3 regions of the Alteromonas sp. H02 genome follow, and region 1 is predicted to be linked to each of the others. Evidence: predicted binding sites of a transcription regulator. Region 1 holds the regulator's gene; each other region holds the start of a gene.
The links. The regulator MetJ, encoded in region 1, represses methionine synthesis genes. The targets are predictions, from matches to a motif close to TAGACGTCTAGACGTCTA.
Positions count from the first base shown of each region.

Region 2: metK (methionine adenosyltransferase) is a predicted target of MetJ. The motif match lies at 4,600-4,617, and genes of this name have one in related genera.
Region 3: serA (phosphoglycerate dehydrogenase) is a predicted target of MetJ. The motif match lies at 8,514-8,531, and genes of this name have one in related genera.

Region 1 is NZ_CM185021.1:987,771-997,880, forward strand. It holds gene metF (methylenetetrahydrofolate reductase) at 43-936, opposite strand; gene metJ (met regulon transcriptional regulator MetJ) at 1,203-1,535, shown strand; gene AC566Q_RS04500 (pyridoxal phosphate-dependent aminotransferase) at 1,636-2,811, opposite strand; gene AC566Q_RS04505 (sulfite exporter TauE/SafE family protein) at 2,843-3,664, opposite strand; gene AC566Q_RS04510 (TonB-dependent receptor plug domain-containing protein) at 3,834-6,407, opposite strand; gene AC566Q_RS04515 (LysR family transcriptional regulator) at 6,887-7,900, shown strand; gene yjeH (L-methionine/branched-chain amino acid transporter) at 7,897-9,144, opposite strand; gene AC566Q_RS04525 (hypothetical protein) at 9,424-9,609, shown strand; gene katG (catalase/peroxidase HPI) at 9,666-10,110, opposite strand, start outside.
Region 2 is NZ_CM185021.1:4,220,906-4,231,015, reverse strand. It holds gene AC566Q_RS19625 (hypothetical protein) at 157-681, shown strand; gene AC566Q_RS19620 (aspartate/glutamate racemase family protein) at 742-1,434, shown strand; gene AC566Q_RS19615 (hypothetical protein) at 1,464-1,976, opposite strand; gene AC566Q_RS19610 (CYTH domain-containing protein) at 2,397-2,894, shown strand; gene metK (methionine adenosyltransferase) at 3,281-4,426, opposite strand; gene AC566Q_RS19600 (hypothetical protein) at 4,619-4,750, shown strand; gene tkt (transketolase) at 4,899-6,890, shown strand; gene epd (erythrose-4-phosphate dehydrogenase) at 6,921-7,937, shown strand; gene AC566Q_RS19585 (phosphoglycerate kinase) at 7,974-9,149, shown strand; gene AC566Q_RS19580 (fructose bisphosphate aldolase) at 9,352-10,110, shown strand, end outside.
Region 3 is NZ_CM185021.1:4,098,274-4,108,383, reverse strand. It holds gene aceF (pyruvate dehydrogenase complex dihydrolipoyllysine-residue acetyltransferase) at 1-133, shown strand, start outside; gene lpdA (dihydrolipoyl dehydrogenase) at 267-1,685, shown strand; gene AC566Q_RS19050 (SIMPL domain-containing protein) at 2,775-3,485, shown strand; gene AC566Q_RS19045 (DUF1289 domain-containing protein) at 3,551-3,832, shown strand; gene AC566Q_RS19040 (HDOD domain-containing protein) at 3,894-4,712, shown strand; gene AC566Q_RS19035 (DUF481 domain-containing protein) at 4,755-5,567, shown strand; gene AC566Q_RS19030 (DUF481 domain-containing protein) at 5,694-6,431, shown strand; gene serA (phosphoglycerate dehydrogenase) at 7,249-8,478, opposite strand; gene rpiA (ribose-5-phosphate isomerase RpiA) at 8,669-9,322, opposite strand; gene AC566Q_RS19015 (5-formyltetrahydrofolate cyclo-ligase) at 9,452-10,045, opposite strand; gene AC566Q_RS19010 (nucleoside hydrolase) at 10,088-10,110, opposite strand, start outside.

The DNA of each region.
Region 1 (10,110 bases):
GGAGCAACCGTTTTCTTAGCTGCCCCTGGATAAGTTGGCCTACTAGCCGCCGTTTTGCGGTTTTACGCCCAGCATGTGACAGATAGCGTAGCTCAGCTCACTGCGGTTAAGAGTGTAAAAGTGGAAGTGCTTAACACCTTCTTTCGCCAGTACCTTAACCTGTTCCATAGCGATGTTAGCACCCAGCAGATTACGGGTGGTTTGATCGTCAGCATCAAGGCCTTCATACAGTTTGTGTAACCAGCCGGGTACGTGAACGTTGGTGAAACCAGCGAACTTCACCAGTGTCTGGTAGTTGGTGACCGGCAGGATACCCGGCACGATGTCTAAATCGATACCCGCAGCGGCCGCTCTGTCGCGGAAGCGCAGAAATACGCCGGTATCGAAGAAAAACTGGGTGATTGCTTCGCTGGCACCGGCCTCAGCTTTGCGCTTGAGATTAAGCAGATCAAACTGGGCATTAGGGGCTTCCGGGTGTTTCTCCGGGTAGGCGGCAACCGAAATATCAAAGTCGTGAACGTCTTTTAACAGAGCAACCAAATCAGAGGCGTACATATCGGTCTTTTCAACGCCTTTGGGTAAATCGCCACGCAGGGCGACGATACGGCGAATACCTGAATCCCAGTAATCGCGGGCAATCTGGCGTAACTCGTCGGCTGTGGCATCAACGCAGGTAAGGTGCGGTGCGGCGGTAACGCCCGTTTGTTGCTGAATACGCTTTACTACATCATGGGTACGATCGCGCTCGCCACTGTTGGCGCCATAGGTTACGGACATATACGCAGGATTTAACGGCGCCAGACGCTCTACAGACTTCCACAGGGTCTTTTCCATGTTCTCGTTACCGGGTGGAAAAAACTCAAATGACACATCGATGTCGCGTAATTCTGACAAAGACTGATTTAGGGCATCGATCCCCTGCGCGTATGACACCATGGTGATAAATTCTCGATTGGACGTTTAGACGTCTAAACTAAAGAATATATGTCTAGACGTCAAGCAGTTTACACTGCTCAATTGATGTTTTCTGTGGTTTAATACCTTTATAGCGAATATTTTGGTTAAATTGCGCTGTGAATACAGCAGCATGACGAACTGGGTGGCCGCACCAATGCCGGGTTATCCGAGTCGTTCAGGAATTTGCTGTACAGGTATAAACAAAGTTTCTTATTACAATAATGATAGCAGAGCTGGGAAAGAGCATGGCAAAGTGGGACGGAAAATATATTTACCCTTACGCAGAGCACGGTAAAAAGAGTGAGCAGGTTAAAAAGGTCACGGTGTCGATTCCTATCAACGTACTAAAAGTACTGACCGATGAGCGTACCCGTCGTCAAATCAATAACCTTCGTCACGCCACTAATTCTGAATTATTATGCGAAGCCTTCGTCCATGCTTTTACTGGACAGCCACTGCCTGATGATGAGGATTTGCGTAAAGATAATCCGCACCGGATACCGGCTGAAGCGCGTCGCATCATGGAAGAAATGGGCATTGACGTGGATTTCGAGGAAAACGAACTCGACAACGATTAGTCCATGCTCAATAAGCAATGAAAAAGGCCGCTTTTACAGCGGCCTTTTTGCTTCCGGAGTTTTCTGTCGTTACATGCGGTCCAAGGGACCGGGTAGCGGCTTAAGCCTTAATGGCTTTATACATTTCATCCAGCGCTTTTGGCACCGCAGCCGCGTATTTCTTAACATCTTCAATGCGACCGGTACTCACCCGTGACCATTGCTGATAGGTACGGTACTGACCACGAATAAGGACGTCCTGTTCTTCCATCGCTTTGCGGAATGCGTTGGCGTCGCCGTCGTCACCGAGATTCACAAACACAAAGTTAGTGGTTGATGGTAACGCGCTTAAGCCGTTAGCTTTTACCGCATCCATGATGATGTCGCGACCTTCTTTGACTTTCTGGCGCGAGAAATCCTTAAAGGCTTCATCGTTGTAGCTGGCAATTGCAGCAGCCAGACCAGCCTGGTTAATTGAGTAACCACCCAGACCATATTTGTTAATGAACTCCATGTTCTCTTCGCTGCCGAGCATATAACCAACCCGCATACCGGCTAAGCCATAGATTTTCGAGAAAGTGCGGGCAACAATGATGTTATGACCTTCGTTGATCAGTGGGATCATTGAATGCTTAGGACCATCTTCAATCAGCTCGTTATAGGCTTCATCTACCAGTACCAGTGTCTTTTTCGATGCCTTGATACAAAACTCGCGAAGTTCCTTTGGATCCAGCAGTTTGCCGGTAGGGTTATTCGGGTTACAGATGTGTACCATGGCAATGTCATCATCAATGGCATTGTAGATGGCATCCAGATCGATGCTCAGATCGGCTTTGTTAGGTACGCGCACTATTTCCGGACCGCCCTGACGAACAGGGGCCATTGACGTGGTGTCCCAGAATAAGTCTGGGCCAAGAATCTTACCTTTACTGGTTGCAGCAAAAGCTGCAAAAGCCAGGATAAGGCTTGAACCAGCGGTAATTGACACATTTTCCGGCTTCAGGCCGTTTGATTCAGCCAGCATATCGCGTAAATACATGCCTGCACGGTAGGCGTAATAAGCACCACCGGTGCTGCTTGCTTCGGCAATGGCTTTGAGCGCCATATCACTTGGACCATAAGGGTTTTCGTTGGCGTTCAGTTTTGCTACGCCCGGGGTTGGTCCATACATGATTTTAGGCGATTTCATTGGTTGCGCTGCGGCCAGGCCTGCAGGCGTGATAAGACCCGTAGCACCAGCGGCTGAAGCGGCCAGTGAGCCTCCTAAGAATAATCGTCTTGATGGATTATAAGTCATTGACTGTTCCTCTTATTTTAATGTGTGAGCTTTATAACGCTTTGGCAAACATAGCGACTGACACAATCACCAGGTAAATACCAAACAGGCGTTTAAGCATTTTTTCACTAAAGCTGTGTGCCATTGATGCACCAATCGGTGCGGTCAGAATTGAACCAATACTGATTGCTAGCAGAGCCGGTAGATTTATATAGCCAACCGTGCCAACGGGCATGCCCTGTGGATTGGTGTTTTCCATAAACAGGAAACCAATTGCACCGGGTAAACCAATTAAGAACCCAACACCAGCAGCCGTTGCTACCGCTTGTTGAATGGTACGGCGACACATCACCATGGTGATAACTGTCGGCGTGCCACCACCAATACCAAGCAGTGCAGAGAAGCCACCAATGATAAAAGCAAGAACACTTTTGCCCACGCCTTGTGGCATCGAAAAAGTCATACCGGGACGAACTACAAATTCAGGAAACAGGAAGTAAACTGAATAGAGTAAAACGCCGCCGGCAAAAACCATTGTCAGGCCATTACTGCTGGTGTGATTAGCGATGGCTACACCGCCAAGCACGCCGAGTATGATCCATACTGACCATGATTTAAGCATGTCAAAATCGACTGCCCCACGTTTCTTGTGTGCTAAGACTGAACGAGCACTGGAAATAACAATGGATGCCAATGAGGTACCAATAGCTACTTTTACTAACTCTTCAGAATTGGGGGTAAAGAAAGGAAATACGGCGAGAAGGGCTGGGACTACAACAAAACCTCCTCCGTTGCCAAAAAGGCCAGAAGTTATGCCTGCGACCGCGCCCGCAACGCACAAAGTGAGGACGAACCAGACGAGTTCAATCTCCATAACAACAGTGCTCCACTAGTTAAATAATTATTCGGTTTTTTATTATTTTTATACGGTAGAAATTATAACGTTTTGTGCGGTTTGTCGCCTTGATAGCGATGAGTGACCTGATAAAGTCGACCAGCCTAGAGGCTGGTCGATAACAGGTTTATTTTCAGGGATAAGCTGCTTAGAAGCTCATGTTGAGGCGCATGTAGTAGTAGCCACCCTGCCAGTCAACAATTGAGTCAGAACGGTAGATACGACCACAACAAGTCTCGCCAATCTCACCCGCATCCGGGTAGTTGTCGAACAGGTTACGGGCACCGGCTGACACAGACAGCATCTCGCTGATGAAGTAAGTACCTTCCAGGTCAAACATAACTTCAGGTTCAAAGATCTGGATTGCAGACACCTGACTGCCACCGTCAGAGTTTGAGTAACCACCGAAGTAGTTCATACGAGCAGTAAATGACATATCATCCATAGCGTGTTTTACAGATAAAACACCACGAGTAGCTGGCGTACCATTTAAGAAGTCGTAGATAGCTTCGTTATTGAAGTAAACCTGCGGATCAGAGTTAAAGTTCTGGTCGGCAAAGTTCATTGAAGCTGTGATAGTGGTATCACCGTACTCAGATTCAAAGTTATAGGTACCAACAATATCAATACCCTGGGTTACCGTATCGAATGCGTTTTGGAAGTAGAATACGCCACCGATAGTGTTAGCGCCTTCTACACCTGCAGCATCCAGTGCCAGGTAACGTTGATAAGCATCATAACCATCTGCATCCGGGTCAGCCACCTCAGTTGCCGATACATCCAGCGTTGAAATCGCATTTACGCGGTCTTCAAGCAGGATGCGGTAGTAATCCACTGTTAAAGTGAAGTTACCTACATCTGCTGTAGCACCCAAAGTAAAGTTGGTTGAAGTTTCCGGATCCAGTGGTGAAGCACCCAGCGCCTGAGCTGTTGCACTGTTGGCTGGGAACAGACCTGTTGCAACCGGGAAGCCGTTAGGCAGACGGGTTGATACATTGGTCGTACCTTGCTGACCTGGAGTCGGGGCACGGAAACCGGTACCGAATGACGAACGAATTGCGATTTCGTCAGTTACCTGGAAGATACCGGCGATTTTGTAAACCAGCTCAGAACCAAAGTCTGAATAGTCTTCGTAACGAATCGCCGCCTGTGCGAATAATTTATCAGTGATGTCTCCAGAGATATCAGCATAAACAGCGTAAGAATCACGCTCGTAAGTACCAGTGTAGTCTGCTGAATAACCAGGGAAACCATTAGAACCAACACCTACAGCAGTATAAACCGGGTCATTGGGATCGCTACAATCCAGGCCATTTGCTAAAGCAGAGGCCAAAGCGTCAGCGGATGCTGTACCGTCACAGAAACCCCATGGATCAGGTGAAGAGTACGGACCAACTGCAACTGATGCAGCATCACCAGCCGATATTTCGTAAGATTCTTCCATGTAGCTTGCACCAAACGCCAGCACGTATTCCGCGAGGTCATAGGTAAAGTCAGCCTGGAATTGTAATTCATCGTTGCTCAGATCGCCTGGCTTAAATGAAGTAGGCGAATCAGGGCCCATTGATGGGTTGATGGTGTTTTTCAGGGTATAAGAAATTTCGTTGTAACCGTAACGACCACTAAAATCATAGCCGAGGTCACCTGCCATGCCTTTCAGACCAGCCGCGAAAGAGTAATCAGTAATATCACCAAAGAAGCGTGGCGTGAAACCTCCGGGGAATTTTTCCAGCGGGCTGTAGATAGAACCATCTTGTTCGCGCAGATCTTCGATAGTGCCGTTACCCGGGTAACGATAGAAGAATGAGCCATCGCCCTCACTTTCTGAATAATTGGCGAAGGAGTAAATTTCCATATCTGAATTCAGCGCGTAACCAGCGTTTACGAATACTTTTGCGCCGCTGTAGTTTGGCTGACCCCAGGGTTGTACCTGTGGTGAACCGTGCACTGAGTTGCCCATTGCTTCTGCTGCAGCGATGTATTCATCACTTTGCTCGTCTACACAGAACCAGCTTTCACAATATTGCTCACCGCGGTAAGTCGCTTCTGAATCAGTCACTTCGGCAGAGATGCTTAAGAAACCGTCGTCACCCAGTGCAAAACCTTTGTTACCACCAATGGTATACTGGTCGCCGTCACCTTCATAATACTGGCCAACATCCAGCGATAATGAACCGCCTTCGGCATTGTTTTTAAGCTGGAAGTTGATAACACCAGCGATGGCGTCAGAACCATACTGTGCCGCTGCACCGTCTCGCAGAACCTCAACACTGCCTAGTGCAGCTGAAGGAATAGTGGCAATATCCGGGCCCTGGGTACCAGAACCACCAATTTCAACTAATGCTGCGCGGTGGCGGCGTTTACCGTTAACCAGAACCAGGGTTTTGTCGGTTGGCAGGCCACGTAATTGCGCCGGACGAATAAAAGTACCACCATCAGATATTGGCTGACGGGTCAGGGTATATGATGGAACGAGTGTCATCATGATGTCGTTCATGTCTGATGACGCCACACCAGTAATGTCTTCAGCGGTTAATACATCTACCGGTACTGGAGAGCTGGTTACGGAGCGAGGCGCACCACGGGCACCCACAACTGCGATTTTCTCAACATTCTCTTCCGCTGCCTCTTCTTCTGCTAATGCAGAGGTTGCGACAGTCATCGAAAGCGAATAACCGGCAAGACCTGCCAGTATTGCTGCATTTAATTTCTTGAGTTTCATCATGTGTTCCCTAAATTGTCATATCGCTATGATCTTTTTAGGTGCAATTACGATAGGCGTGAAATCACGTCGCTGGCTAAAATTGCCCCAAATTGGTTCGTAAAAGCACCAAATTTAAACATTATTTGGACTGAATGAGCGCGTCAGACGTTGCTGACGACAATACAGAGACTAAAAAAAGAGCAAGTGTTTCAGGAAGAAAAAAGAATGTTGAGGGTTATAAAGAAAATATTGAGGTGTGAAAAAATTATATTAAAAACAAAGGTTTAGTATCATCTATAGCAAATAAAATATTTTATAATAAATGAGAGGGCTACAAAAACTTAACAAATTAAAGGCTGAACCTGACCATTTGGTGGCATGTAACTTGCTGAAATTAAAAATGAAAGTGACCGATTCGCTGTAGGTTGGTTGAAATGTAACAAACCTATGATTTACAGCAGTTTGCCATAAAAGTTGACGAGTTGAGTAGTCTATAAATGAATTCCAAACAGCTTCAGTATTTTCTTGTTACGGTTCAAAAAGGAAGTATTGCCGCTGCAGCGAGGGAACTGGATATCGCACAACCTGCGATCAGTCAGCAATTGGCCAATCTGGAACGGGAAATGGGTAGTGCCCTGTTTGAGAGAAGCTTTAAAGGAGTGAGTCTGACGGCAGCCGGCGAGGTTTTCGAAAAACACGCGAAGAAACTGATCGAAGACATCAATGCCGCTAAAATGGAATTACATCAGTTAGCCGCAAATCAGCATGGTGTTGTTCGTGTTGGTATGTTGCCGTCGATTGGCAATGTACTGTCGATGTCGTTAATTGCCATGGTTAATGAGTTTCATCCCCAGCTAAAACTTGAGATCAGCACAGGCCCGTCCTACGCGGTAAAAGAGTGGCTGAAGACCAATCAGGTGGATATCGCGCTGACTTACGAGCAGGAAGTTGAATCACGTTTTATGTCGGCCTACCCGCTAATTGAAGAATTTATGTATCTGGTAGTGGGCGTTAACGAAGCCTCCGCCTATTATCAGTTATTGCAAAACCGCGACACGATTTGTTTCTGGGAATTGAGTCAGTTCGAACTGCTAACGCCGGGGCCAAAAGATGCCCTCGGACGCCTGATCGAGAAATATGAACATGACACAGGCGTAGCCCTTAAGCATGATAAAGCCTACTCAGGGCAACTGATGACCGGACTGCGTCAGGTTATTCAGGGCGAAGGGCTGATGATTTTGCCGTCTTCTGCGATGTACCACCTGGAAGAAAGCAAGGTGATAAAGTCGCTGAAAATCACCCAACCCGATATGAAGCGGCAGGTACTGGCCGCCACTAACAGCAATTTTGCTATGACCGACGCCATTGTGAAGATGTTGAGTATTATTCAGGAGGCGAGCAGTACCGAGCAGGCTTGTGGCCACTGGCGCGGTAACTTACTCAATAAAGTGCCTAAAAGCGACGCGCGGTCCATGGGCTTCGCATCGTCATCGACTGTTAGCGTGCTCTAGCAACCCGGGCGTTTCAGGCTGAGGTGCCGCTGTTGATACCACAATAAGGGCGCAAACAGAGTAAATAAAGCCAGGGCATAAAGCATTTTACTGCCCAGGCCCAGGGCGACAATGCTACAAAACAGGCAGCCAAAATATACCAGCGGACGATGCGCTGGTGACAGTAGTTTTAGCGCGGCTAGCATACTGGCCAGATAAATCAGCACAAAAACACCATTCACCCAGCCAATCAGATCTTCCAGGTTGTGCGTTGAAAAGTGGGTGATGATCAGCGTCATCGACATGATCAGTAAAATAGCCTGCAAAGCTCGCTGTGGCACACCATACCGGTTAAGGGTATTGAAGTATGCGGGCAACACGCCGTCCTGACTCAGGCTCCAGGTTAGCCGGGACAAACTGGCCGTGTAAACATTCACCGTAGCCAGGCCACCGGCAACGCCCAGTACACCAATCACGTAAGCACCATTACCGCCAACAATCTGGTTGAACACGGCCACCATGGCCAGGGTATTTTCTGTGCTGACATCGAGCAGCAGATAAGTGCAGCCAATATAGATAACGCCCACTAACAGCGTGCCAAGCATAATTGCTGGCACCAGATCCCGTTTCGGATCCCGAAAATCATTAGCCAAGTGGGATAAAGCTTCAATGCCTAAAAAGCTCCAGAACGCCAGGCCCATTGCCGCTAACGTGCTGTCCAGCTGAAAAGCGGAAGAAGTCAGAGTCGCTGGAGCTGGCATAAGGCTGCCGCCAATAACCAGAGCGCAAACCACCAGAGTAATAATAAGTGTCAGGCCAAGCTGTAAGGTGGCCGAAAACTGAACCCCCCGATAGTTCAGCACCAGCAGTAGTCCTAAAATAGCCAGCTGGACCGGCAGCGACCAGGCGGCGTTGAGTTGTAGCAGGGTTTCAATAAACCAATAGGTCATTATGATGGCGGCGGGTGCCCCGATGGGTACTACAAACAAAAACAACATCCCGATGGTTCTGCCAGCGGTAACGCCAAAGGCCTTTTCCACAAAGAAAGCCGGACCACCGGCATGCGGATGCTGTGAGGACAGTTTGGCAAATACCATTGCCACCGGGAGAATGGCCAGAATAAGCAGCACCCAGCTTAATAATGCATAATGACCGGCGAGCCCGATGGTCATCTGTGGCAGGATAAACACACTGGTACCGAGCAGAGTGGTGGTTAATAAGCCAGCGCCGTGCCAGCGGCCGATTTTTTGTGAAGAGTGGCTCATAGCAAGTGTCAGTGGATGCCGAGGTTCGCGATTATAGCGTTTTATCTACTCTATCGTGGCAGTTTTTCTTTATGGTGGTCACATTTGTCGAATATTTTGACACTCTGACTGGTCGCCGGATTGCTATATTTCTCCATGTCTCTGATTCGAATAATAAAAATGACAGTGGCCCGGTTTATGCTGCAGTGAAGCATAATGTCGCCTAACAGTCATTAAGTGACTTTTGGCTCGCCAATCCTGGATGGTGTCTGACTCAGGCAAAGCGTATAAGAGGTATTTATGTCTTGTTTAACCCGACAACTGCAACAGCAACTGGCTAAGTACATCAAAAAGGAAGTCGAGGTACTATCGCCCTGCGATCCATCGGTGATCCGTGAGGAATTGATCAATCGCGGTGTTTGTCCAAGCGGTATTACAGAAGGACAGGTAAGACAGGTGCTGGAAGTCGCCGGATATCTACCCTAGAAACATAAAAAAACAGGTGGCTGAGTGCCACCTGTTTGTTATTTAGCAATTACGGATTACTTCAGGTCGAAGCGATCGTTCTGCATTACTTTTACCCATGCATCTACGAAGTCTGCGACAAACTTTTTCTCAGCGTCAGCAGAAGCATAAACCTCAGCAATTGCACGCAGTTCGGAGTTGGAACCAAAAATCAGATCCACCGGTGTGGCAGTCCATTTGGCTTTACCCGACGCACGGTCTACGCCTTTATACACACCTTCGTCATTGGTCTTATTCCATTTGGTACCCATGTCCAGCAGGTTGGTGAAGAATGCATTGTTCAGTTTACCCGGGGTGTTGGTGAGTACACCATGATCCATCCCTTTATAGTTGGCGTCGAGAACACGCATACCGCCAAGCAGTGCAGTCATCTCCGGTACCGACAGATTCAGGTAGTCAGCCCGCTCAACCAGCATTTCGGTTGGTGACAGGTAGTTCATTTCTGGGTCATAAAAGTTACGG
Region 2 (10,110 bases), 2.4 Mb from region 1:
CCCCTGGCATTAAACGTTTAGCCGGAAGTAATGCCAAAGGGCAGTCAGCGCCAGAGTTTTACCCGGCCAGACTAAATAAGTACAGCTACATTATGGTTTAAATTTGCATCTGACAAATAACAAACTAGCTTTAAGATACAGACAGGAAAAAGCGGCATGCAAATACCAACAATCATCGACGTGGAAGCCAGCGGTTTTAGCTCTCACAGCTACCCCATAGAGGTAGGTGTGATCAGGAGTGATGGTGCGCGTTTTTGTCGATTGATTCGTCCGTACCCCCAGTGGTCACACTGGGATAAAAAAGCCGAGGCGCTCCACGGATTGAGCCGCGACCACCTGCAAAAGTGGGGCAATGATGGCCGCGACGTGTGCCTGGCGCTTAATCAGTTTCTGGCGAATGGCACCGCCTATACCGATGGCTGGGTGGTGGATCACCCCTGGCTTATTAAGCTGTACGCCGCCGCCGGCGTGGATATGTCGTTTAGTGTCAGAGCGCTGGAATACGTGCTTAGCGAACAGCAAATGGACTTGTGGATGCGCACCAAAAATCAGGTGGTGTCGCATTTCAATGGCTGCCGTCATCGTGCCAGTACCGATGCAGAAATTATTCAGCAAACCTTTATACGCACGCTCCCGCATCAGGATACCGATCATCTCGCCCGCGCCGTAATTAATGGCTAAACCGGGTTGAGGTGGGTTACCCTGCTCATCAGTAACGAACTCTTCAGGCAAGGAAACGAAATGAAAACGGTGGGCCTTATCGGCGGGATGAGTTGGGAGTCTTCGCTGACTTATTACCAGCGTATTAACCAGCAAATTAAGCAACGCAAAGGGGGGTTACACAGTGCACCGCTGATCCTTTACAGCGTGGACTTTGCGCGTATCGCCGAACTGCAACACAACAATGACTGGCTACAACTGGCAGATTATCTGGCATCCGTTGGCAAAAGTCTCGAAAAAGCCGGCGCCGATGCGTTGGCGATTTGCACCAATACGATGCATAAAGTGGCACCTCAGATAGCAAATGTGGTGCGCATTCCATTGTTGCACATCGGTGACGCACTGATAGCCGAAAGCCAGGCCCGGGGATACCGCCGTTTAGGTTTGCTCGGCACAGCCTTCACCATGGAACAGGGATTTTTGCGCGATCATCTCAGCGCGGGCGGATTGTCGGTATTGGTGCCGGAACATGCAGAGCGGCAGGATGTGCATCGCGTGATCTATGAAGAGCTTTGTCAGGGGGTTATCCGCAAGGAATCACTTAGCCGTTACCTGCAGATCATTAAAAACCTCAAAGCGGCAGGAGCCGAAGCCATTATTCTTGGATGTACTGAGATAGGCTTACTGGTAACTGCAGAAGACAGCCCCTTACCAGTGCTGGATACGGCAGTGCTGCATGCCGACAGTGTGGTTGATTTTATACTGAGCGAGTAGCCGGCAGGACAGACTTAAAAATACCAGTCTTAAAAATAGTAGTGCACGCCCATAACCAGTGAGTTGATATCAATCTGCCCGGCATCGCGGTATTCGTAGCCTACGGCCACACCAAAGCCGCGCATTTCACCAAACTGCCAGCCTACACTCGCCGCTCTGTCGCTGTCGCTCACCATTGGCACGGCACCGGCCTGAGGCGTTAATGAGTACTGAGTAGAACGAATGGTGGCATAAATCCATTGTGCAGAATTAACCGGCAGTGCCCGCCGGGCCGATAAACTGACCGCTTCCAGGCCCACCACCGACATGGGGACCGTGCGCGCATCGCTGGCAAAACGCGCCGCATAAGAACGGTTAACCTCAACACTAAAATTCCACTTGGGCAGGCGCTTACTTTGATAGGCAATAAAATACTGAGTGTTTCCCACGGGCTGGGTAACCAGTGAAGAATCTGGCAACATGGCAGCTTGATTGGCCAGTAGCGGACAACTAAACATCGCAACCAAACCAAACAAAAACAAGCGGAAAAGGAGCTTGTTCATTGAAAGGTCTTCCCGTGTGAGAGTGCAAATAAAGCGTAAAGTTACTCTACGCAGTGTTATTCCAGTATTTTTATAACTGCTTGCCTTTTGCGGAAAATAAAGCACCGCGGGCTTTTTCGGCAGCATACTTCCAATATAGACCTAATCAGAGCTGATACCAAGTGTGAAACGCACTTTTTTTAACCACCGCATTTCGTCGATTTAGCTGGCGAAACAGACCCGCCTCAGCTAGCTTTAAAGTTATCAATAAAGATAAAAAGCAGCGCCCTACAAGCCGGTTTTTTCATAAAGATAACGTTGTAATTATATATAAAACAAAAAGTTAAGATCGTAGTTAATGAACATTGTTGCTTTCGGGATTCAATCAATACGGAACCACTGATAAGGCGGCCACGGACGTTGCCCTCTGAGGATCAAATAATGCGAGCAGACTGGGAAATTGAACGAAAATTTGTTGTTACTTACTTACCTGAAGGATTACTGGAAACGCGGAAACCCGTGTTGGTCAGGCAGGGTTACATAGCCGCTCAGGGAGACCGGCATATTACAATAAGAGACGAAGGGGGTGACTTTACTATGACAGTCGAACAGGGAGTTGGCTTAAAGCGTCTCGACACAGAAATTTCTATTAGCGCAGAGCAGTTTAATGACTTGTGGCCGCTCACCCAACATATGCGGGTTGAGAAAAAACGCTATCGCATCGGTTTTTTCGGCCATAGGTTATTATTAGATGTGTTTACCGCACATCTGGAGCCGCTAATTCTGGTGGAAGTAACGTTCGATAGCGAAATACACAGCCGGCAATTTCTACCGCCGGATTTTGCCGAACTGGAAGTAACCCACCAAAGGGAATATCAAAATATACATCTGGCCAGAATGGGCCTGCCGGATGCCTTAGCAATGGCCAATGCTTATTAGCACAAGTAAAGAATCCACCTTCTAAAGAAGGTGGCTTTGCGTTAACCCCTAAAAGGGGGCTCTGTTTAAATCGAAGAAAGGACAATAATTGTGCCCTTCTTCAGTGTTGTCATTGACGGTCTAGTTTGTTCTGTCAGGGACGATGACGCTTTTCACTGTTAAGGGCTGCGGGGAGTCCAGAGTGGTTCACGGTTACCGGGTCGCACAACACCCTTTGGTCGCGGTCGGCGACTCCGACAACAATCTATATACCCCCTTATTTGCTGACTTATCTATACGGGCCAAGCCCTTCCACGAATGATAACCACCTACAGAAGTAGGTGGTTTAGGGCTGAAAACAAAAACGCCAGACCTGAGTCTGGCGTTGTAAGCAAAAAGCGCGTGGCTTAAACCGAAGCGCGTAAAGCCTCGGCTTTATCAGTGGCTTCCCATGGGAAACTGTCGCGGCCAAAGTGGCCATATGCAGCTGTGGGCTGGTAAATAGGGCGTTCCAGGTCGAGCATCTTGATAAGACCATAAGGACGTAAATCAAAGTGCTGTTTAACCAGTGCTACCAGGGTTGCTTCGTCGTACTGGCTGGTGCCAAAAGTATCGATGCTGATAGACGTTGGCTCTGCCACACCAATGGCATAAGACACCTGAATTTCACAACGCTTGGCAAGGCCAGCCGCCACAATATTCTTCGCTACATAACGCCCGGCATAGGCTGCCGAACGGTCTACTTTAGAGGGATCTTTACCAGAGAAAGCTCCGCCACCATGGCGCGCCATACCACCGTAGGTATCTACAATAATCTTACGCCCGGTCAGACCGCAATCACCCATGGGGCCGCCGATGACAAAGCGCCCGGTGGGGTTGATATGAAATTTGGTGCTGGCCGTAATCCACTCAGCCGGTAGTACTGGTTTGATGACTTCTTCCATCACTGCTTCGCGCACGGTCTCGGTAGACACCGAATCACAATGCTGAGTAGACAGTACCACGGCATCAATGCCTACCGGCACATTATCCTCGTATATAAAGGTTACCTGGCTTTTCGCATCCGGGCGCAACCAGTCGAGCTTGCCCGACTTACGCATTTCTGCCTGACGCTGTACCAGACGGTGTGAATAAGTAATGGGAGCAGGCATTAACACTTCGGTTTCGTCACTGGCATAGCCAAACATCAGACCCTGGTCACCAGCGCCTTGTTCTTCCGGGCGAGTGCGGTCTACGCCCTGATTGATGTCTGGCGACTGTTTACCAATGGCATTAAGTACCGCGCAGGAGTCTGCATCAAACCCCATATCTGAATGGGTATAGCCAATTTCGCGCACGGTCTGGCGAGTGAGCTCTTCAATATCTACCCATGCAGAAGTTGTAATTTCACCACCAACCAGCACCATGCCGGTTTTTACATAAGTTTCGCAGGCGACACGCGCTTTGGGATCCTGCTGCAGGATTGCATCAAGTACCGCATCGGATATTTGATCGGCAATCTTGTCCGGATGGCCTTCAGAAACTGACTCGGACGTAAATAAATGGGCTGCCATTACATGCTCCGTGTTTATTTAAATTTATATTCGGGGCGTATTGCTTACCTGAACACCGTTACAAACAATAAATATACCGTTCTGGCGCTGTTTTACGGCGGCTGTGCTCATTGTAGATCAATACACATGCAACTATTGTAGCAAGCTGATGTATAAATACCAGTCTTTACTTCTGGACGTCTAAAAGTCTATTTGTTACGTTTACTTGACAGTCTGGCGCTGGCTATCGCCCGCCAGGGAGCATTGCTACTGTTATTAAATGCTCCGACAAGACCAAAACACATTGAACTGCACTGGCCGGTGGGTAACAATATGAAGCTCTGAGTGAAAGTGTATTTCTGTTTGCAGGATTGCCGTAAGTTAATAGCAGCGATTTGCAGCAAACACAAATACATTAGTACATCGCTGATGTGTTATTAATTACTGTAAATTGCCACATCAACTGGCACTCAAATACAATTCAGGAGTCAACATGCCGTCTCGTCGAGAACTTGCTAATGCTGTCAGAGCATTAAGTATGGATGCCGTTCAGAAAGCCAAATCAGGTCACCCTGGTGCGCCAATGGGCATGGCAGACATCGCCCAGGTACTGTGGTGCGATCATCTGCAACATAACCCGGCTGATCCGGCCTGGGCTAACCGCGACCGTTTTGTCCTGTCGAATGGTCACGGCTCAATGTTGCTGTATTCGCTGCTGCATCTCACCGGCTACGAGCTGCCTATCGACGAACTTAAGCAATTCCGTCAGTTACATTCTAAAACCCCTGGTCACCCTGAGTACGGCTACGCACCCGGTGTTGAAACCACTACTGGTCCGTTGGGGCAGGGCATTACCAATGCGGTAGGTATGGCGCTGGCTGAAAAAGTGCTGGCAGCGCAATTTAACCGCGATAACTTTGCGGTAGTCGACCATTACACCTACGCGTTCCTGGGTGATGGCTGCCTGATGGAAGGTATCTCCCACGAAGCGAGCTCACTGGCCGGTACCCTGGGCCTGAATAAGCTGATTGCGTTCTGGGATGACAACGGTATTTCTATCGACGGTGAAGTAGAAGGCTGGTTTACCGATGATACGCCAAAACGTTTCGAATCTTATGGCTGGCATGTGATCACCGATATCGACGGTCACGACCCTGAAGCAATCAACAGCGCCATTGAAGCGGCCAAAGCCCAAACCGGCAAACCCACGCTGATTTGCTGTAAAACCGTTATTGGTTTTGGCTCACCTAATAAGCAGGGTAAAGAAGACTGCCACGGTGCACCATTAGGTGACGATGAAATTACCCTTACCCGTGAAGCGCTGGGCTGGAGCCATGCACCGTTTGAGGTGCCGGCTGATATCTACGCCGGCTGGGATGGCAAAAGCAAAGGCGGTGAAGCGCAACAGGCCTGGAATGAGCTGTTTGCAAAATACGCCGAAGCTTACCCGGAGCTGGCTGCTGAGCTGAAGCGCCGTTTAAGCGGTGACGTACCGGCAGATTTTGTGGCGAAAGCCGATGACTATATTGCTAAGCTGCAGGCGAATCCGGATACGATTGCCAGCCGTAAAGCCTCACAAAACGCGCTGAATGCTTTTGGTCCGCTACTGCCTGAATTATTAGGCGGCTCGGCCGACCTGGCCGGTTCTAACCTGACCATCTGGAACGGTTGTAAAGGCGTAGAAAAAGACGATGCCAGCGGTAACTATGTTTACTACGGTGTACGCGAATTCGGTATGTCTGCCATGATGAATGGTATTGCCCTGCACGGCGGCTTTAAAGCCTATGGTGCTACCTTCCTGATGTTTATGGAATACGCTCGTAACGCTGTACGTATGGCAGCATTAATGAAGCAGCCGGTTATCTTTGTATATACCCACGATTCAATTGGTTTGGGCGAAGATGGCCCGACGCACCAGCCGGTAGAACAAGTCGTTGCCATGCGTGCTACGCCAAACCTCGACAACTGGCGCCCGTGCGATCAGGTAGAATCTGCGGTGGCATGGAAAGAAGCGATTTTACGCACTGATGGGCCTACCTCGTTGATCTTCAGCCGTCAGGGCCTGGCACAACAGCCTCGTAGCGAAGCACAGGTTGCTGATGTCGCCAAAGGCGGTTACGTACTGGTGGACTGCGACGGCACACCGGAACTTATCCTCATTGCCACCGGCTCTGAAGTACAGCTAGCTGTTGACGCTGCGGCCAAACTGAGCGAGCAGGGTAAAGCAGTGCGCGTAGTGTCTATGCCATCCACCGACGTGTTCGATCGTCAGGATGCGGCTTACCGTGAGTCAGTTCTACCTTCTACAGTGGTGAAACGCGTTGCCGTTGAAGCGCTGTCTAAAGAGAGCTGGTATAAGTACGTGGGCTTTAATGGCGCCATTGTGGGCATGGACACCTTTGGTGAATCTGCACCGGCCGGCGAGCTGTTCAAGCACTTCAACATTACTGTTGACGCCGTGGTAGAAGCTGCGCTGGGGCTTTAATCTGCTCCGGCCTTTAGGCTGCATAAAAATATGGTAAGACTCGCCATTAATGGCTTTGGCCGCATTGGCCGAAATGTACTGCGGGCACTCTACGAGAGTGGCCGCAATCAGTTTATCCAGGTCGTCGCGATTAACGAAATCGCTGATCCCGATGGCATGGCACATCTGCTCAAATACGATACGTCCCATGGCCGGTTTGCCTGCCATGTGGAGCGTCAGGGCGAACAGCTCACCGTGGCCGGTGATGTGATCCGCCTGTGTCATCAAACCGAAATAACCGGTCTGCCGTGGGCCGAGCTGGGTGTGGATATTGTGCTGGAATGTACCGGCCAGTATACCGATAAAGCCAGTGGCCTGGCACACATTGAAGCCGGGGCTAAAAAAGTGCTGTTTTCCCAGCCGGGGGCGCCGGATATGGACAACACCATTATTTACGGTTGTAACGAAGACACGTTGCTACCAGAACATAAAGTGGTATCGAACGGTTCCTGTACCACCAACTGCATAGTGCCGGTGATCCAGGTGCTCGACGAAGCTTTTGGGGTGGAGAGCGGCACCATCACCACTATTCACTCTTCCATGCACGATCAGCAGGTAATTGATGCTTATCATCCCGACCTGCGCCGTACCCGGGCCGCCAGTCAGTCGATTATTCCGGTGGATACCCGCCTGGCCCGCGGTATAGAGCGCATACTGCCCAAGTTTGCCGGTAAGTTCGAAGCCATTGCCGTGCGAGTGCCCACAATCAACGTGAGTGCCATGGATTTGAGTGTGACGCTGGCCACAGAAGTGACCATCGATAAAGTGAATCAGGCGCTTAGTGCGGCCCGCACCGGACGCCTCTCAGGCATTCTGGATTACACCGAAGAGCCGCTGGTATCGGTGGATTTTAATCACGATCCCCATTCGTGTATTGTGGATGGTACACAAACTCGGGTGAGTCACCGCCAGTTAGTGAAAACCCTGGTGTGGTGTGACAACGAATGGGGTTTTGCCCATCGAATGCTGGATACCGCATTGGCGATGTATCAAACGGGCAACGAATAATTTAATTTGAATTCAACAGGATGAGAAGGAAACCTTATGTCAATCCCAAGCATGTCAGACATTGAGTTGTCAGGTAAGCGCGTACTGATCCGTCAGGATCTCAACGTACCGGTAAAAGACGGTAAAGTGACATCAGACGCGCGAATCAAAGCGTCTTTACCCACCATCAAAGCGGCGCTGGAAGCAGGCGCAGCAGTGATGGTGATGTCGCACCTGGGCCGCCCAACCGAAGGTGAGCCTGCCGAAGAGTTTTCACTGCAACCGGTGGTGGACTACCTCAACGACGTACTGGATGTCGAAGTTAAACTGGTAAAAGATTACCTGGATGGCGTAGACATTGAGCCCGGTCAATGCATGATCCTGGAAAATGTGCGATTTAATAAGGGTGAGAAAAAAGACGACGAGGCACTGTCGAAGCAGTACGCCGCGTTATGTGACGTATTCGTGATGGATGCGTTTGGTACTGCCCACCGTGCCCAGGCTTCCACCCATGGCGTGGCAAAGTTTGCCCCACAGGCCGTGGCTGGTCCATTGCTGGCAGGTGAACTGGCGGCGCTGTCAAAGGCGCTGGATAACCCGGCTCGCCCGATGGTGGCTATTGTGGGTGGCTCTAAGGTGTCGACCAAGTTAACCGTGCTGAAATCTCTGGCTGATAAAGTAGACCAACTGATTGTAGGCGGCGGTATTGCTAACACCTTTATCGCGGCGCAGGGCCACAATGTGGGCAAATCGCTGGTGGAAATGGATTTAGTTGATGAAGCCAAGCGTTTGATTGAGCAGGCGCAGGCCAATGGCGGCGATATCCCGGTACCAACGGATGTAGTCACCGGTAAAGCCTTTGCCGAAGACACGCCGGCCGAACTTAAGCCAGTTAGTGAAGTAACCGACGACGATATGATTTTTGATATCGGCCCGGACAGCTCAGCAGCGCTGGAAGATATCCTTAAAAATGCCGGCACCATTGTTTGGAATGGCCCGGTAGGGGTATTCGAATTTGATCAGTTCGCAAGTGGAACAAAAGCGCTGTCAGAAGCGATTGCTGCCAGCGATGCATTTTCAATTGCCGGCGGTGGTGATACGCTAGCAGCAGTAGATAAATATGAAATTGCAGACAAAGTATCGTACATCTCAACCGGTGGCGGTGCGTTCCTGGAGTTTCTTGAGGGCAAAACTTTACCTGCAGTAGCGATATTAGAAGAAAAAAACCGCTAACAGCAAAGTAATGTCCCGGCGCCGGAATAGCAGTATTCCGGCGACACCTGCATAAGGATACGCAGGCTGAAAGACCGTTTGTCATAGCGCCGTAAGCACTGCTAAAGCTCTGATAAAACGAGACTTCCCATGCCTAATAAATGATTTCTCTTAACCCTACAACCGTTTATAAAAACGGATAAGAAAATAAGGAGTGTTGCACATGGCATCACAGGCTCAGCAAGCTATGCTGGATAAAATCATCACCCAAAAGGGCTTTATAGCCGCCCTCGATCAAAGCGGTGGTAGTACCCCAAAAGCACTTAAACTTTACGGTATCGAAGAATCAGAGTACTCAAACGATGAGGAAATGTTCGACATGGTGCACGCAATGCGTACCCGTATCGTAACCTGTAACGCCTTTTCAGGTGAGCGTGTCCTCGGCGCAATCCTGTTTGAAAACACACTCGATCGTGAAATCGAAGGGTTAGCCTCTTCTCATTACCTGTGGCAGAAAAAACGCGTTGTGCCGTTTTTGAAAGTCGATAAAGGTCTGGAAGCCGAAGCTAACGGTGTGCAACTTATGAAGCCTATGCCGCAACTCGACGAGCTGCTGGCGAAAGCCAATGCCAAGGATGTGTTTGGTACCAAAATGCGTTCGGTTGTTAAACTGGCCAACCACGAAGGTATCAAAGCCGTTGTTGAACAACAGTTCGCTGTGGGTAAACAAATTCTGGACGCCGGTCTGGTGCCTATTATCGAGCCTGAAGTAGACATCAACAGCCCGGAAAAAGCCGAAGCCGAAGCACTGCTTAAACTGGAAATTCTTACCCAGCTGAATTTGCTGGGTGATGAGAAGGTTATGCTTAAGCTGACCCTTCCTACCGAAGCAAACTTCTACAAAGAGCTGGTGGATCACCCTAAAGTGATTAAAGTAGTTGCTCTTTCTGGTGGTTACTCACGCGATGACGCCAATGCCAAA
Region 3 (10,110 bases), 2.5 Mb from region 1:
AGAGTTTGAACCTCGCCTGACCGTACCTTTATCGTTGTCATACGACCATCGTGTTATTGACGGCGCGGTCGCAGCAAGGTTTGCTGTACACTTGAAGTCAGTACTGGAAGATTTACGCCAGTTAATTCTGTAAATCATTGTTCGCCCTGCCTAGTGCAGGGCGAATCGTAATCTGAATTAGAGAGTTTACCTTTACTGCTGTGACGCAGCTAGTTACAATTCAGACACTTACATTCGTATAGAAACAGGACAGATTTGAGGTCACGATGAGCGAAATTAAAACGCAGTTAGTGGTACTAGGCGCCGGCCCCGGCGGCTATTCAGCAGCCTTCCGCGCAGCTGATATGGGGATTGAAACAGTTCTGGTTGACGCCAGAGAGACCCTGGGTGGTGTGTGCTTGAACGTAGGATGTATTCCTTCCAAAGCGCTGCTGCACGTTGCTAAAGTGATGAAAGAAGCCAAGCACCTGGCCAGCCACGGCGTGTCGTTCGGCGAACCTGAAATCGATCTGGATAAAATCCGCGCATACAAAGACGGCGTAGTTGGCCAGCTGACCAAAGGTTTGGCCGGTATGTCTAAAATGCGTAAAGTTAAGCACGTTCAGGGCTACGGTAAATTTACCGGTGCTAACACCCTGGAAGTGGAAGGCAAAGACGGTAAAACCACCATCTCTTTCGAAAACGCCATTATCGCCGCAGGTTCTGAGCCGGTATCACTGCCGTTCATTCCTGAAGACGACCGCGTAATCGACTCAACCGGCGCACTGGAAATGAAAGACATTCCGGAAAAAATGCTGGTACTGGGCGGTGGTATCATCGGCCTGGAAATGGGTACGGTATACGAAGCCTTGGGCTCAAACATTGACGTGGTAGAGTTCCTGGATCAGTTAATCCCGGCTGCCGACAAAGACATCATGAAGGTCTTCATGAAGACCTACAAAGAAAAATTCAACATCATGCTGGAAACTAAGGTGACCGGCGTTGAAGCCAAAGACGATGGTCTGTACGTAAGCTTTGAAGGTAAAAATGCACCGGCTGAGCCAGTGCGTTACGACAAAGTACTGGTGGCGGTTGGCCGTAAGCCAAACGGTGGCCTGGTTGCAGCAGACAAAGCGGGCGTTAAAGTTGACGAGCGCGGCTTCATCTCTGTTGATAAGCAAATGAAAACCAACGTTGGCCACATCTACGCGATTGGTGACCTGGTTGGTCAGCCTATGCTGGCGCATAAAGCGGTTCACGAAGGCCATGTGGCTGCCGAGAACATCGCTGGTAAGAAGCATTTCTTCGACCCACGTTGTATTCCTTCAGTGGCTTACACTGAGCCAGAAGTGGCTTGGGTTGGTTTAACCGAGAAAGAAGCGAAAGAACAGGGCGTAAGCTACGAAACAGCTACCTTCCCATGGGCAGCTTCGGGTCGTGCAATTGCCTCTGATGCAACCGACGGTATGACCAAAATGATCTTCGACAAAGATTCTGGCCGTGTAATCGGTGGTGCCATGATTGGTACAAACGCCGGTGAGATGCTGGGCGAAATCGGCTTAGCCATCGAAATGGGCGCTGATGCCGAAGACGTAGCGCTGACTATTCACGCTCACCCAACGCTGAACGAGTCAATCGGTCTGGCGTCTGAAATCTTCGAAGGCAGCATCACTGACCTTCCAAACCCTAAAGCTAAAAAACGCTAAAGCGTTTTTTAGTCCCGGAATCGCCAACGGCGATATCCGGGACCTCCTGCTAAAGCGTTTCTTCGTCCCGGTTTCGCTCAGCGAAGACCGGGATCTCCTGAACAGTCTGACTGTTCGGACAAAAGAATATTGAAAAGGCTGTCTCACTGTAGACAACCTTTTTTGTTTGCCTCATCAAAAAGCCAATAACATATTGGGAGATCCCGGATAGTTTCTACGAAACTTCCGGGAAGACGGGGAGTGTGGGCTTTGATCCGGTATTAATTATCCCGCCATCCCCGCAAAAAAATACTGTCATCCCCGCAAGCTTTTGAGCGGGGCTCTCCTGACCAGGTTGTCTAAACTAATCGAGACAGTTAATTAGCTAAGAATAATTGACATTTTGTCGGGTCGCCGACGACGACCAGGGGTGGCAGTGAGGCCCCCCCTGGACCCCTCTCAGTTCTAAATTGCGAAAAAGCCTATTGAGAAACAAAAAGGGCAACCCTAACGAGCAGAGCGGGCGTCCTGCCCGCGCTGCCCTGGCTCGTCGTCCGTGACGAGCCTACGGATTACCTGAAACTTTTTGTTTATCAATAGTTCGCAATAACCGAACAGGTAAAGCAGCCGAATTGACTGCGGTGTTAAACCTGGACATTGCAAGGAGATACCGGATAGCCGCAAGCGGCTTCCGGCATGACAGGATAGGTGGGCTAAGAAATAATCGTCACCGGGCTAAATTAAGCCCGTCATCCCCGCATGCTCCTCCCTCGTCATCCCCGCATCCGATATCTCCGTCATCCCCGCATGCGATATCTCCGTCATCCCCGCATGCTTTTGAGCGGTGATCTCCTGAGCAGTCTGACTCACGTTAATAGTATTTTTCGATTATTGTTTTAACCGCACCATGACAGATTAGGAGATACCGGATAGACGCAAGCGGCTTCCTGCAGACGGGATCAGAGTCGGTATCTGCTGAGCAGGTTAGCTGACTTAAACCGTTCAGTATGCCCGCTGAATCGCCCTGAATCATCGCTAGAACGACCTGATTTTGCCATAATGTCTTTTTATAGTGAGTGGCGTAATCAATCATAATCAAAAGGACATAACATGGATAAAGGTGCTGCCGGAATATTGGCTCTGGGTATCTTCTTCGGCGCAGCAGCACTCGGAGGCCTGGGCGGTAATGCGTTAATCGAAGCCAAACAGTGGGAGCGCTCGGTTGTGGTAAAGGGCTTGTCCGAGCGTGAGTATGTGGCTGATAAAGTGATTTGGCCACTACAGTTTGTTGAAGCCGGCAATGACCTCACATCGTTATACAACACCATGTCGGCTAATAGCGAGAAGGTAAAAGCTTATCTTATTCTACAAGGTATAGATCTTGCGGAGATTACCGTAGGACTGCCTGAGGTGACTGATAAGCTGGCCCAGCGTTATGGCAGCAATAATGGCGTAAAGTTTCGCTACAGCGGCACGCAAACGGTGACAGTGTATTCTGCCGATGTGATGAAAGTACGCAGTGTGCAGCAAAACTTATCTGATTTGCTCGGGCAGGGCGTAGCACTGAGTACCGAAAACTATAATGCCCGTACAGAGTTTATATTTACCCGGTTAAACGAAGTAAAACCCGAAATGATAGAGGAAGCAACCATTAACGCCCGTGAAGTGGCAGAGAAGTTTGCCGATGATTCCAACAGTCAACTGGGTAAAATCAAACGGGCAAATCAGGGCCAGTTTTCTATTTTTGAAAGGGATAGCCAGCACCCCCACATCAAACAGGTGCGCGTAGTCTCTACCATTGAATATACACTAACTGATTAAAAACTATACTTTACGCCTGTGAAGGCGTGCTAAGCTAATAATATTGATTATTAAATTCTGTAACCATGGCAGACGACAAGCAGCCAGCTCAGCTTGAGTTTTTTACTATCCCGAGTCCGTGTATTGGCGTTTGTCAAAGTGGGCCAAAAGGGTATTGTCAGGGCTGCTTTCGCTCCCGCGAAGAGCGGCTGTACTGGTTACATATTGATGACGGCACGCGACGCGTAATACTCGATGCCTGTAAGCGACGTAAGCGCTATTATCAACGTCGTAAGTCACAGTCGAATAGCCAATCCGATACGCAGCCGCTGCAACAGGATTTGTTTGGTGATGAACCAGATAAATAACGCAGCGAGGTTTTAACGCTCTGATATACTTAATTTATGATCGAGGAAAGGTCACAGGGTAATGAATCAATTTATTGAATATGCAACGCAATCTTTTACGTTACCGGATATCTGTTTACGGTTACGTAATGTGCTGGACGATCCGCGCTCAGATATGGACGATATCGCCGCGCTCATCAGCATCGATCCTTCGCTTACCGCCAAATTACTTCGTCTGGCGAACAGTGCACTTTTCCGCTTCCCCTCGCAAATAGAATCCATCACCAAAGCGGTTAGCGTTATTGGTGGTGAGGCGCTGTATAACCTGGTGCTGGCCGAAACTGCTAACATTGCCTTTAAACATTTTGACAACCAGTGCCTGATTGTTGATAAACACTGGGAGCAATCGGTATTTACCGGCATGCTGGCAAAATATCTCGCCAAAGACATGAACGTGCGTGGCAGCGACCGCTTTTTTGTTATGGGGATTTTGCAGAACCTGAGTGAACTGGTGATTGCAAAGTGCGAACCTGAGAAATATCAACAGTATGCGAAAGATGATTCACCAGGTACGCCCTGGGATCGTCAGGTAGCCCACTTCGGATTTTTATTCACTGAATGCAGTGGTTCAATTATGGAACAGTGGAAGCTGCCTATGCCGTTGTTTTATCCGGTTAAATTTGCTCACAATCGGGTGAAATTGGCTAGCGACTTAGACGTGTCTTTGTTAACCTGTGCTATACGGCTGTCAACGGCTCATTATCAGCGGGAACGGTATCCGGAGTTGGATATCATATCACCCGACATGGTGCGGTTGTTGCCGCTAGACGACGAAGTGTTACAAAACGCCAAACTGTTTGCCCAAAAAGAAACGAACAAGGTGGCAGTGTCTGTTTTGTAAACGCTCTTTAGGCAATAAAAACAAAACATAAAAACTGCTTCCATGTTACACCAATTTATAGCGAAGGCAGCGCCACTTGTTCTGGCGCTGTTTTGTATGTCGGCATCCGGCGCTGATAAAGATCTCATCAGTACCTTGTATCATGCCGACTTTGTCGAATACGACGAAGATCAAAAGAATAAGTTTACGCTCGACGGCGAACTTGGGGTGATATTTGCCTCGGGTAATACCAACGCGACCTCGATTAAGAGTAGTCTTAAATCCGAACACGAAACCAAGCGCTTCTCGAATAACTATTGGGTAGAGTTTCTGTATAAGGAAACCGAAGTAACTGTGGATGACAGTGTGGTCGATCAAACCACCGCACAGCGCTTATATACCTACGCCCAATCCGACTACAAACTGGCACAGGAAAACCGTCGGTTATTCGTCTATGGCGATTACGAAGATGATCGTTTTAATGGTTACGACTACCGTTCATCTATTGCAGCGGGTTGGTCACAACTAATGTGGCAAAACGAAATCAGCGACTTCCGATACAGTGTAGGACCGGGTTATGCCTTTGCTAAATTCGATAGCGGCGAGCGTGCCGATCAGGTTGATGGCTTTATTGTCCGGGCTTCGGCAGAATATCATTACATCTGGCCAACCGGGGCTAAACTTCGTCAGTTTGTCTCGATGGAAGCGGGTGATGAAAACATCAAGTCGCGTACCGAGACATCCTTGAGCGCTAATTTATTTGAATCACTGGCGCTAAAATTTTCATTCATTATGCAACATAACACCAGCCCGGTGAATAATGCGCAGTCATTAAACACCGAAACGGCCGTGACTATTGTCTACCGTTTTTTCTGAATTTAGTCCTCGTGATGAATTGATTTTGCTCTGAGATGCTTTAACATAGCGGTTTCTAGCCATTGAGCGAGTCTTCTCCCCTCAGACTTGGCGAACAGGATTTGAATTTATTTAGGAACCCCCCGCATGAAAAAACTACTACTTGCCATCGCCGGTACCTGCGTTGCTGCCAGCGCTATTGCTCAGGATGAACCAAAGCCATTCACAATGGATGGTGAGTTCGGTCTGATAGTTACCACTGGTAACACCGAAACCACTTCTGCTACAGCCGGTATTACCGCTCAGCAAGAGCTTGAAAACTGGAGTAACGATTATCAAATCGAAGGTCTCTATAAAGAGGAAACGGTTATTCAGGATGGTGAAGAAGTAGAGCGTACATCGGCACAGAAGTTCTTCGCATCAGCGCAGGGTAACTACAAGTTAGAAAATCCTGATCACCGTTTGTTTGCGTTCTCTTCTTATGAAGATGACCGTTTCAGTAACTTCGCCTATCAGGCAACACTGGCCGGCGGTTGGTCACAAAAGATGTGGAAAACGGAAAAGACTGCTTTTGAATACAGTGTCGGTCCGGGTTACTCGTGGGCTGAGACGCAAGCAGGTGTAGACAATGACAGCTTCATTGTTCGTGGCTCTGCAGCGTTTAAATGGTTTATCTCTGATACGGCTAAGTTTACCCAAACAGCGAGTACCGAGGTGGGTTCTGAAAACACCAAATCACGCGCTGAGTCTGCATTAACTGCGACTATCAGTGGTTCTTTATCAATGAAGGTCTCTTTACGGCTTGACCACAACAGTAATGTTGCTGAAGGCGTTGAAAAACTGGATACCGAAACAGCGGTTACCCTGGTTTACAACTTCTTTTAAGCATAGGGCTCATTCGACTCTACCGTTGAGTTTAATTGCAAAGGCTGTTTTAAAGACAGCCTTTGTTGTTTGTGTAAGAAAGGGTATCAATACGCGGCTAAAAATTTCGGTCATCCCTGCATGCACCTCCTATGTCATCTTCGCATTCACCTCCTTCGTCATCCCCGCATGCTTTTGAGCGGGGATCTCCTGAGCAGGTTGCCTCATCCGATAAATCCTTATCAGAAGCTAAGGTTATACCAACATTTTGTCGGGTCGCCGACGACGACCAGGGGTGGCAGTGAGGCCACCCCTTAGGCTCTTCATAACAGCGTCGCTCAGTTCTAAATTGCGAAAAAGCCTATTGAGAAACAAAAAGGGCAAACCTAACGAGCAGAGCGGGCGTCCTGCCCGCGCTGCCCCTGGCTCGTCGTCCGTGACAAGCCTACGGATTACCTGAAGCTTTTTGTTTATCAATAGTTCGCAATAACCGAACAGGTTAAGAGCGGTCGAATTGACTGCGGTGATAAACTTGAGCTTTATAGGGAGATCCCGGATATTTGCTGCGCAAATTCCGGGAAGACGGAATGATTGTGGCTGCTTTAATTCATGTTAAAACAACCTTGTAAGCCTTTTTAGTTACGCTAAAAACCCCCGTCATCCGCGCATTTTGCAACCCCCGTCATCCGCGCATGTTGCAACCCCGTCATCCCCGCATGCGTTTGAGCGGGGATCTCCTGAGCGGTACGACAGTCGGTTTTGATGCCGTTGCATTACCCATAAAAAAGGCCGTCTAAATGAAGACAGCCTTTTAGATAATTTATCCGGTGAAGCCTGATTAGTGCAGTACGCGGGTTTTGATAGTACCGTCGATTTGCATTAATTCAGACAGTGCGTCTTCGGCTTTGTCGGCTTCTACGTCGATAACCACGTAACCAATGTCGGCGTTGGTTTGCAGGTACTGCGCTTCAATGTTGATGCCTTTGGCTGCAAATGCCTGGTTGATCTGGGTTAAAACGCCAGGGCGGTTTTCGTGGATATGCAGCAAGCGAGAGCGTTTCACATTTTCTGGCAGCGATACTTCCGGGAAATTAACCGCAGACAGAGTAGAACCGTTGTCACTGTATTTGGCCAGCTTACCAGCCACTTCGATGCCGATATTTTGCTGCGCTTCCTGGGTGCTACCGCCCACGTGTGGAGTGAGGATAACATTGTCGAACTGACGCAGTGGTGATTCAAACTCTTCGTTGTTTGACTTAGGCTCAACCGGGAATACATCGATAGCAGCGCCACCAATGTGACCGGAGGCCAGTGCTTCAGTTAACGCGTCGATGTCGACCACGGTACCGCGTGAGGCGTTAATTAAAATACCGCCTTTTTTCATTTTAGCCAGTTGCGCCTGACCAATCATATTTTTGGTTTGCGGGGTTTCCGGTACGTGCAGAGAGACTACGTCTGACATGGCAAGCAGGTCATCCATTGATTTGACCTGTTCGGAGTTACCCAGTACCAGTTTGTCTTCAATATCGAAGAAGCGCACGCGCATACCCAGGTGCTCAGCCAGAATAGACAGCTGGGTACCAATGTGCCCATAACCGATGATACCGAGTGTTTTACCACGGGCTTCATAAGAGCCTTCAGCACTCTTGTCCCAGCCACCACGATGCGCCTGAGCATTCTTTTGAGGTACCCGACGCAGTAACAGGATCAGTTGGCCCAGTACCAGCTCGGCTACCGAGCGGGTGTTTGAGAACGGTGCGTTAAATACCGGAATGCCGCGGGCCTGAGTCGCTTTCAGATCGACCTGATTGGTACCAATACAAAAACAGCCTACGGCTACCAGTTTGCTGGCCGCATCAACCACAGCTTCAGTAATTTGAGTACGTGAGCGAATTCCCACAAAATGAACGTCTTTGATCTTTTCGATGAGTTCATCTTCCGGTAACGAGGTTTTTAAATACTCGATGTTGGTATAACCATTAGACTGCAGGGTTTCCAGGGCACTTTGGTGCACACCTTCCAGCAGCAAGATCTTAATTTTATCTTTTGATAGTGAAAATTTGCTCATTACATCGCTCTCAGTCAGGGAATTTAAGAGACATCTGGACGTCTATACGGGTAAAGTACCACAAACTCCCGGGTAGAACAAAGCGCTTTGTTGCATCACTTTGGAATATCTAGGAACGAATTGGTCGTTTTTAGCCATGTCAGGCCCCGGCGGTTTTGCCAGGGCTCATCCAGTAGTGTCTGATGGTTTATCACCGTGTTGCCACACCGTCGTCGGTAGCAACCAGCACAATATCAGCGCCACGTAATGCAAAGATCCCGTTGGTTACCACCCCGGGGATGTTATTAATGGCTTTTTCCAGCTCAACCGGGTTAAGGATTTCCAGGTTGTGTACGTCCAGGATTACGTTGCCGTTATCGGTTACTATGCCGTCGCGGTAAACCGGATCGCCGCCCAGTTTTACCAGTTCGCGGGCCACATAAGAACGTGCCATGGGGATAACTTCTACCGGTAAAGGAAACTTGCCCAGTACGCCCACTTCCTTGCTGTTATCCACGATACACACAAAGGTCTTAGCGACTGCAGAAACGATTTTTTCCTGGGTCAGTGCCGCGCCACCGCCTTTGATCATGTGCTTGTGTTCGGTAACTTCATCAGCGCCATCAACATAAATAGACAGGCTGTCGACCTCATTGAGTTCAAATACGTCTATGCCCAGCGCTTTTAAGCGCTCAGTGGAAGCGACCGAGCTAGATACTGCACCAGCAATCTGATGTTTAATATCGGCCAGTGCATCGATGAAATAGTTAACGGTAGAGCCCGTACCAACGCCAATAATGGTGTCTGGCTCAACATATTTAATTGCAGCGCGGCCAACGGCCTGCTTTTTCGCGTTCTGATCCATGCTAATACCCGCTGAAAAAAAGAGGCGGTATTTTAGCCGAATTTGCCTCACTTCGCATAGGGAATTATAGGATCTGCCCGCGTTAAAAACTGAATATCACGGCCGGAAATGAAGAGCGTATAAGTTGGATCAGCGGGTGGAGATGATTTGCGTTGGGGTAACGATAAGATCCAATGGCACATCCCACGGCTCAATGGGTAATTCATCAACCTGCTGGCAATCGTGGGCAACGCCAACCAGGGTAGGTCGGTTATCCAGGGCGTTAATATTGGCCAGAGTGCGATCGTAAAAGCCGCCGCCCATACCCAAACGATTACCCTGAGCATCAAATCCTACTAATGGCATTAGCAGCAAATGATGTTGATTTAGCAAACGGATTGCCGTGCTGTTGGGGGCAGGTTCGCTTATCCCGAAGCGATTCAATGTCATTTCTGTCTGCTCAGTAAAGGTCTGAAACAGCAGATGCTTACCGGTAAACGGGTGTAACACAGGTAGTGTAACTACGCCGTTTTGCTGGCAACCTTTTATGGTGGGTGTTAAATCGATTTCACCATCATTAGCCAGATACCCTGCCACGGTGCTGTTTGGCTGAGTCATAATCGACTGAATCTGCTCGCTGAGTAAACGGGCTGCTTCACTTTGCTGGCCGGGGCTTAAGGCATTGCGCTGAGCGCGCAGTGATTGGCGCAGTGCCCGGCGGGTTAATGGCTTGGTGTTAGTCATAGGCGGAATAAAATGCCCCGCCAGGTGGCAGGGCGTAATACTTTACAGAGCGTAAGTGTCGATAA